Regions from separate parts of the Brevibacillus sp. HD3.3A genome, predicted to be linked through region 4. Evidence: riboswitches for the same ligand, from Rfam matches in the RefSeq annotation. Region 4 holds a riboswitch; each other region holds the start of a gene.

Region 1 (2,198 bases), 600 kb from region 4:
TTTGCTCGACCAGATCGTCCAGCTCCAGCCGCTCGCGGTCGTCTTGCGTTTTGCCCGAGCCGCTGTAATTGGGGGTGATGACGGTAAAGTCAGGTGCCAGCGCCTTGCCGAGATTGCCCCACGTGCCTTCGTAACTGCCTCCTGTACCGTGGATCAACAGCACGGCAGGTCCGCTTCCTTCTACTGCATATGCGACGTTTATGGGACCAACCTGAACGAATTTTTCCATGAGGGCCTCCTTGAAATCGTGTTTTACAAAAGTGATCTTACCGAATACACTGTAAAAAAGTAAGTACGCACTTTTTCGTTGAATACTTACCAAAAGGGAAGTGAGAACCATGGGGAACCAACAGGTGATTTATCAAATAAACGGCAAACAGTTTCAGTGTCCGATCGAGCTGTCTGTTTCCATTCTTGCAGGAAGATGGAAAACGACGATTATTTGCCAACTGATGAACGGGAAAAAGCGGTACGGTGAGCTGAAGAAAAACATCATGGGCGTGAATCACAAAATGCTCGCGGAACAGCTGCGGGAGCTGGAAGAGGCGGGGATTGTGCTGCGGCATGTGTACCCGGTCGTTCCGCCAAAGGTGGAGTACGAGCTGACAGAGCGGGGAGAAGCACTGCGTCCCGTGATTGAATACTTGATCAAATGGGGAGAGCAGTTTGGCACGCCTGTGGCGGATGAAGTGGAGCCGACTGCCTAAAACTGCTGAAAGCACCGGGCCATAATCGCATACGACAACCATACGACCACCTGAGAACGGCGGATTTTTTTCGGGCGAAGGCAAAAGAGGGAAGGAAGCGGCCGATTTGTTTTTACGGTCCCCCCTCCCTATGAAAATAATGGTATAATCAGCCAAGAATAGCATGCAGCTAGGTGCCTTTGCGAGAGCAAGGGGTAACAGGGAATCGGGTGAAAATCCCGAGCGGTCCCGCCACTGTAATTGGTGAGTTCTCTTTCCAACATGTCACTCGGTATGGAGCATAACCATCGGGGAAGACGAAAGAGCGCGATGAGCCAAAAGCCAGGAGACCTACCTAGTTTGTCACACCCGTAATCCTTCGCGGAAAAGGTGAGGTGTAGGAAGAAGCTGCGACAGCTTGTGTCTATTTATTCATGATGTCGACTGATTACTTCTACACGTTTGCCTCGTCCGGCGGGACGGGGCTTTTCTATTGATCACAAAAAGATAGGGAGTGGAAACGATGCTGCAAAAGAACCGGAAAAGCTGGATCGGCAAAGCATGGCTGTTTGGCCTGCTCACGATTTTTTTGGTCGTGACTGGCTGCTCTGCTGCTTCACCGTCATCGTCAACGCCTGCGGAACAGAAAACTGAACAGGCGGTGCCGCAGGAAAAGCAGGAGCTTGCTTTTCAAGATTCCGCAGGGACTGCGATCACGGTAAAGCTGCCAGTAGAGCGGGTGGTCGTGCTCAATCGCAACACGGCAGAAGCGATCAAGCTGCTGGGAGCCGAGCAGTACGTGCTGGCTACAGGCGACACGACGGTCAAAAATAACCCGTACCTCGGATTTGACAGCAAGCCGGATGTGGGGGAAACGAAGCAGATCAATCTGGAGCAAATCATCAGCTTGAAGCCGCAAATCGTCTTCGCCTATACGAATCGCCCCGACAAGACGCTGGAGGAAAAGCTGGAGCCAGCCGGAATCAAAGTCGTGCGAATGAACAACTATTTGCCGGAACAGATGGATGAGGAGCTGAAGCTGCTCGGCAAAATTTTTGATAAATCGGACAAGGCAGACGAATTTCTCGCCTGGAAGCATTCGATTGAAAAGCTGTTAGCGGACCGGGTGGCGGGCATCAAGGAGGAAGACAAAAAACAGGTGCTTGCCTTGTCAGCCGGATTTCTCAATACGAACGGGGGCTACCGGATTTTCCCCAGCCAGTCGTTAGACGGGAAGCCAGGAGTAGGGGAAGGCTACGCGACGATTCTGGCTGGCGGGAAAGACGCTGCCGACTTGCAATGGAATCCGGCGGAGGCGTCGACTACGATCATGGTCGACGAGGAATATGTGCTCAAGCGCAACCCGGAGGTCATTACCCTGCACGGCACCTGGCTGGGTGGCTACAATGTGAAGGATACGAAGCCGTTTGAAGAAGCGCTGCGCCATATTATGAGCACGACATCTGTTTCGCGGCTCAAGGCGGGGCAAAGCAAAGACATTTACTTTTTCTA
Region 2 (2,198 bases), 3.0 Mb from region 4:
TCAGCGTTGATCTTTTTGCAATCGAGAAACTCGTTGATGTCCCAGCCAAAAATGTTGTAATAAGCTGCCCCGGAGCCTTTGCGCTGTCCCATCTGGTCGGCGTAGGAAAACGCATCTTCCAAAAGCTTGAGTACAGGCATGACGCCTTTGGCTGCGCCCTCGACGCCTTTGATCGGCTCTCCCCGCCCGCGAAGCTTGGACAGATTGACCGCTACGCCGCCGCCGATTTTCGAGAGCTGCATGCAAGTTCCGAGCACGTAGTTGATCGAGTTCAGGGAGTCGTCCATTTCCAGCAAGAAGCAGGAGACCATTTCCCCGCGGCGGCTTTTCCCTGCATTGAGGAATGTCGGTGTAGCCGGCTGGAGACGCTGTTCCATCATGGAAACAGTCAGGCGCTTCGCAAGCTCGAAGTCTCCGCGGCCGAGCGAGAGAGCAACAATCGCTACCCGATCCGGGTACTGCTCCAAATACGTGGACTTGTCGTCCGTTTTCAGAGCGTAGTCTTTGTAAAACTTGGAGATGGCCATGTACGACGCGAATTGAAAACCAGTGTCATGCGCCAGTCGGAAAACTTCGTCGACCTGTTCAACGGTGTAGTCCTCATACACATTTTCATAAAAATCATGCTGGATCAAATAGTCCATCCGCTCTTTGACACTGTTGAAGGTCATGGTCTTCGCCTGCACTTCCTCCATGAAGACGGCGACTGCCTCTCTGTCTTTTTCCAATTGGTAAAACCCGTCGTTTCCACGCTGCATTAGTTGGTTGTTCAATTCAATGTGCCGCAATTGCTGCCACCCCACTCGTAAATTGTTCCACGTCACGGCCGGTACCGGACAATTCAAACTTGGAAATCACCGGAACGCCATACTGGATCGCGATTGTATCTGCGCTTTTGGCAAAGCTGGTGCCCCAGTTGCGATTGCCGCTGGCAGACACTCCGCGCAAATAGACATGATTTCGCTTCAGGAAACGGTCCACCTTCTCTGGCACCTGCCCGAAGCCTGTCGTGTACGTCACCAGGATGAACGGCTCGTCTAGCACCATCTCCGGATCGATTTCCACGCGCGGCAGATCGATTTTGTTTACGAATCGTCTCACGTTTCCTGTTTTTGAATCAAAAGCGATTATCATGTCCCTCATCCTTTACTGCAATTGTATACTTTTTAGCCAAAGTAAAAGCGCATTCGACGCCAAAATGTCGAATGCGCATGATGATTCCCATCGTATCCATTCAGCATGACAAACGAATGGAGCGCTCGAACACTTCCCTATCTTCCGTAGGTTACACAGTGCTTGCAGTCAGGCAGGTCTCCTGGCTTGGGGTCATTGCTCCATTTGGCCTTCCCGATTGGCTCAATCAGTGGCGATCACAAGCAAATGGAACTCTCTCATCACAGTGGCGGGACCGCGTCGGAATCTCACCGACTTCCCTATTAAGTCTACCAAATATAGCGTGGTAAACACCTGTCCGCATCAATATGTAGTTGGTAAAACTTACTTTACCTCAATATATCGTAGGAGTCAAGCTTGGCATGTTCAATTTTCGTAGTGATAATCTCTCTCATTTCTCTATTGCCAATCTCTGGTTTTCGTCCATATAATAGGTTTCGTGTACATAAAAGTTGACGCCTACGGACGAATGGAGAGTGACCCATGATGGACAGTACGACTTACGAGGCAGTAGCGATTCCCCGTTCCCAAACGAGAAAAATAACATACAACGATCGTACGTTCCACCTATTTGTGAGCACGCCAGACACAGCCCCGCCGCCAACAGGCTTTCCTGTCATCTATTTGCTGGACGCCAACTCGGTTTTCGGCACGATGACCGAAGCCATTCGCCTGCAATGCCGCGCTCCTGAAAAAACAGGCGTGCAACCAGCCATCGTCGTCGGCATCGGCTATCCGACGGAAGCGCCTTTCCATCCGTCCCGCTACTACGACTTCACGCATGTCGTTCCGCAAGACGAGCTGCCCGCTCATCCGCGCGGCGGAGAATGGCCGGAAATGGGCGGCGCCGAAAGGTTTCTTTCGTTTATCGAGAAAACGGTGAAGCCTGCTATCGAAAAAGATTTTCCTATCGATCGTACCCGCCAGACGATCTTCGGTCATTCTCTCGGCGGCTTGCTGGTGCTGCACGCCCTGTTGACGCGGCCGCACGAGTACCAATGCTATATCGCCGGCAGCCCGTCCAT
Region 3 (2,198 bases), 2.0 Mb from region 4:
GACACCTTGCCGATCGGGCCGAACTGTGTCCTTGAATTTTTGGATTCGCCCGGCCATGCGAACCATCATTTCAGCATTTACGATCCGGTTAGCCGCGGCATGTTCACAGGTGATACAGCGGGCGTTTTTTATCCGCAGCTCCAAAAAGACGGATTGCATTTCGTTTTGCCGTCCACGTCTCCAAATCAGTTCGATCCGCAGGCGATGCTTGCGTCTATCGAGCGTTTTCGCAAGCGCGAACTCCAGCGTATCTACTTCGGGCATTTTGGCATGACGGAAGAAGTGGAGGACGTCTATCGGCAAGTGGCAGAGTGGCTTCCCGTATTCGTGGCAGAAGGCGAGGCGGCCGTTTCCGCCGGGCTTGGCACGGAGCAATTGGGGGACAGGCTGTTCGCTCTTGTCAGCCAGCATCTGAAAGCGCGCGGCATTGCCGAGCAGCATGAAGTGATGAGCGTCCTGCGACTGGATTTGCAGGTGTGCGCGATGGGAATTATCGATTACTTGCACAAGCGCAAACAGTAATTTTCGTCGGTTAGGCAAAAGGCTAGTGGCTGCTGCAGGTTGACGGGTAGCCTGGGCCTGCGTTTTGGTGCAAAATGACGCATTCTTTTTTGGGCCAAGGAATGCTATGATGGTGGGTGAGTCTTAGCTTGCAGGCACAAACAACTGAATACAGCAAGCAGGTGCCTCGTCTGTCATGGGCGAGGTGAAAAGGGAAGCCGGTGCAAATCCGGCGCGGTCCCGCCACTGTAAAGCGGCTGTCGCAAGCCGCAAGCCAGGAGACCTGCCTGTTTGCATGATGTGCCTGCGCCTTCGCGGAAAGGTTCGGCCCGTTCAGGACTTTTTGGCGTGACCAGATCGTTCTGGCAAGTCGACCCTTTTGTTTCCCGCTGGAAGCGAAGGGGTTTTTCTATGCTAAGAATCAACCAGTTGCCCAGAAAGGAAGTTATACATATGAAACGTTCGTGGAAACTGCTCATGCCCATGGTCATTGCTGCAAGCTTGGTCGGCTGCACAGGCAATGGCAACACGCAAACAGCCCCTGCTCCAAAGACAGAGGCGCCACAGACAACACCACAGGAAACAACGGCCAAAGCGACTGTCTACCCGCTGACGGTCAAGGATTCGACGGGAAAAGAAGTGACCTTGCAAAAAGAGCCGCAGCGGATTGTCTCCACCTCTCCGGGTGAAACAGAGATTTTGTTCGCACTCGGCCTGAACGACCGGATCGTCGGGGTGTCCGACTACGACGATTATCCGGCAGAAGCTGCCACGAAGCCGAAAGTGGGCGGTGTCGTCAAGCCGAGCGAAGAGGCGATTCTCGCCCAGTCGCCTGATCTGGTCATCGGCGGAATCTCGATGGATGAGCCTGTCGCTGCGAAGCTGAAAACGTTGGGCATGCCTGTTTACGTGACTCACCCGCAAAAAATGGATGAGATATTTGACAACATTTTGGCGATGGGTGTCATTACAAACAGACAGGAGCAGGCGGAAAAAGTAGTCGCAAGCATGAAGCAGGACATCGCGCGCGTGCAGGAAGCGGTCAAAGCGGTGAAGCCGGAAGACAAGAAAAAAGTGTACCTGGAATTTTCGCCGGGCTGGACGGTGGGCAAAGGGGAATTTCTGGATGAGCTGATTTCACTGGCAGGCGCGACAAACATTGCCGCTGATACCCAAGGGTGGAACCCGATCAGCGAAGAAAAGATTTTAAAAAGCGATCCTGACGTCATTTTGTATGCAAAAGGCATTACGGACGACAAGACAGGGAAAAAGCTGGAGGACATCATTGCGAACCGCAACGGCTGGGACAAGATGAAGGCGATCCGCGACAAGCAGATTTTCGGGATGGAGCAAAATTTGCTTTCGCGCCCGGGACCGCGGATTACCCAAGGTTTGATCGAGGTAGCCAAAGCGATTTACCCTGATCTGGTGAAATAAAATGAAGAAGCAGTTGCTTTTATGGGGAGGGGCCAGCAGTCTGATCCTGCTGGCATCGGCGGTAGTCAGCATTTCGATGGGAGCGGCATCGCTTCCGCTTTCGCAAGTATGGCTGATCTTGTTGCATCAGCTCCCCGGCATGTCGGACTTGGTTGCCGTGACATGGCCGGATTCGTCCGAGCAAATCGTGATGAAAGTGCGTTTTCCCCGCGTCATCCTGGCGATTCTGGTAGGGGCTTGCCTGTCGCTTGCGGGCGCCG
Region 4 (2,198 bases):
CAAGTCCGGTGCAGATCAAGGAAAACCGCAAATATCCGATTCCCAACTACGGTTCGGCAATGTCGCCTTTTTACGGAGTATTGTCGCTATGGGTAGGAGCGACCTTGCTGATTTCTTTGCTCAAACCAGACCCGGAGAACCCGGACGGACGCTACAAGCCGTACCAGCTGTACCTTGGCCGTCTGGGCACATTCGTGACAATCGGGCTGTTCCAGGCACTGTGTATTACGCTCGGTGACTTTTACATTTTGGAAGCGTATGTGGCGGACAAAGTTCCGTTTGTCCTTTTCGCGATGCTCGTCAGTATGGTGTTCGTGACGATCACGTATACGCTGTTGTCGGTATTCGGCAATGTCGGCAAGGGTATCGCGATCATTTTCATGGTCTTCCAGTTTTCCAGCTCCGGGGGCACGTTCCCGATCAGCATGACGGCGCCTTTTTTCCAGGCACTCAATCCGTTTATGCCGTTCACCTACGCGATCAGTTTGTTGCGTGAAGGGGTCGGGGGCGTCCTCTGGGAGACGGCGATTCGGGATATTCTCATGCTGTGCGGCTTCATCGGCATCAGTCTGTTTATTGCGCTGGCCTTGAAACGACCGCTGAGCGGGCTGATTCAAAAATCGATGGAAAATGCGAAGAAAACGAAGATCATCGGGTAATCCGCTCGGCCATGATGCCAGCCTGTCAGTAGATGGGCTGGCTTTTTCTATGGCTGAAATATCCAATATTTAGCAAAGAAAAGAATTGTTAATTTTCAAAATAACTGATATATTGAGAGCAAACTTCATACGTGTACAAACAGGTGCAGATAAATTCAACACTTTTATCTGCTTAAAAGGGAAGTTCGGTTCGAATCCGACGCTGTCCCGCAACTGTAATTGGGAGCGATTCGAAGATACCACTGTTTTCGCCAGCCGAAAATGGGAAGGTTCGAAAAGCGATGATCATAAGCCAGGAGACCTGCCTGTTTGAGCGCAACATCAATACCTACGAGGATAGGGGGTGTTAAGTGCGAGATGGATAGGCGTGTTTTTGATTTTCACAATCAGCATGCTTATTTCGGTATTCATTCGCCTCTTAACAACTTCTGCGGAAGTTGTTTTTTTGTGCGGATTTTCAGGAGGGTACGTGACGGATGAGTGATTTTTTGTTTGGAACGGTGGAGTATTTCACCAACGATTTTCAGGCGTGCATTATGAACAACTTGACGATAGAGAACCCGAGCGCGATCAAAGCGCATTACGCGAAATTAAAAGCAGAGGTCATCAGGCGAGCAGAAAATCAGGCAGATCAAGAAAAGCTTTTGCACAATCTCGACAAGGCTTATCAACGTCTAAAGGTCAACTTAATCGGGGCGGAGGATGAAGAGAATGGGAGCTGAAGAAAAGTTTTTTCCAGGTCTGGAAGGTGTGGTCGCTGCGGAAACGAGCATTTCCTTTTTGGATACGAAGCAAGGGGAAATCGTCATCAAAGGGTACGATTTGATCGAGCTGTCCAAAGCGCATCGTTACTTGGATATCGTCCATCTTTTGCTGGAAGAATCGTTGCCGAACGAACAGCAAAAGCGCGAAGTGGAAGAAAAGCTGAAAGCCGAGTACGACATACCGAACCAAGTATTCGACATGCTCAAGCTGCTGCCGGAAAAAACGCATCCGATGGACGGCTTGCGCACCGGGCTTTCTGCGCTTGCCGGATACGACAGCCAACTGGACAACTGCACGGCGCAAGCCAACAAGGAGCGGGCTTACAAGCTGCTGGGCAAAGTGCCGAACATCGTCGCCAACAGCTACCGCGTGATTCAAAAGGAAGCGCTGATCGCGCCGCTGCCGGAGCTGTCGTACAGTGCGAATTTCCTGTACATGATCACGGGCAAAATCCCGTCCGACTTTGAAGAAGCCATTTTCGACCGTTCGCTTGTTTTGTACAGCGAGCATGAGATGCCTAATTCGACGTTTACGGCACGCGTCATTGCCTCGACGATGTCGGATTTGTACGGGGCGTTGACCGGGGCGGTCGCTTCCTTGAAAGGGAACTTGCACGGCGGCGCGAACGAAGCGGTGATGCACATGCTGCTTGAGGCAGGCTCGGTCAAGGAGTTTGAAGCTTTGCTGGAGTCCAAGCTGGCCAACAAGGCGCGGATCATGGGCTTCGGGCACCGCGTGTACATGAAAAAGATCGACCCGCGCGCACTGATGATG

What was found. A riboswitch is a leader RNA that binds a small molecule or an ion and turns the genes downstream of it on or off. The one in region 4 is predicted to bind cobalamin.
Region 1: it holds a riboswitch for cobalamin, as region 4 does, so the genes downstream of both, HP435_RS25250 (ABC transporter substrate-binding protein) here and HP435_RS27950 (hypothetical protein) in region 4, are expected to answer to the same signal.
Region 2: it holds a riboswitch for cobalamin, as region 4 does, so the genes downstream of both, nrdI (class Ib ribonucleoside-diphosphate reductase assembly flavoprotein NrdI) here and HP435_RS27950 (hypothetical protein) in region 4, are expected to answer to the same signal.
Region 3: it holds a riboswitch for cobalamin, as region 4 does, so the genes downstream of both, HP435_RS18750 (ABC transporter substrate-binding protein) here and HP435_RS27950 (hypothetical protein) in region 4, are expected to answer to the same signal.

Annotation. Positions count from the first base shown of each region.
Region 1 is NZ_CP085874.1:5,397,690-5,399,887, reverse strand. Features, by position in the region: gene HP435_RS25260 (alpha/beta fold hydrolase) at 1-229, opposite strand, end outside; gene HP435_RS25255 (winged helix-turn-helix transcriptional regulator) at 339-707, shown strand; cobalamin riboswitch at 862-1,060, shown strand; gene HP435_RS25250 (ABC transporter substrate-binding protein) at 1,210-2,198, shown strand, end outside.
Region 2 is NZ_CP085874.1:2,877,650-2,879,847, reverse strand. Features, by position in the region: gene nrdE (class 1b ribonucleoside-diphosphate reductase subunit alpha) at 1-788, opposite strand, end outside; gene nrdI (class Ib ribonucleoside-diphosphate reductase assembly flavoprotein NrdI) at 775-1,134, opposite strand; cobalamin riboswitch at 1,288-1,486, opposite strand; gene HP435_RS14190 (alpha/beta hydrolase) at 1,660-2,198, shown strand, end outside.
Region 3 is NZ_CP085874.1:4,048,632-4,050,829, reverse strand. Features, by position in the region: gene HP435_RS18755 (MBL fold metallo-hydrolase) at 1-522, shown strand, start outside; cobalamin riboswitch at 665-807, shown strand; gene HP435_RS18750 (ABC transporter substrate-binding protein) at 955-1,938, shown strand; gene HP435_RS18745 (FecCD family ABC transporter permease) at 1,940-2,198, shown strand, end outside.
Region 4 is NZ_CP085874.1:6,001,340-6,003,537, reverse strand. Features, by position in the region: gene HP435_RS27955 (YhgE/Pip domain-containing protein) at 1-659, shown strand, start outside; cobalamin riboswitch at 784-983, shown strand; gene HP435_RS27950 (hypothetical protein) at 1,136-1,381, shown strand; gene mmgD (citrate synthase) at 1,371-2,198, shown strand, end outside.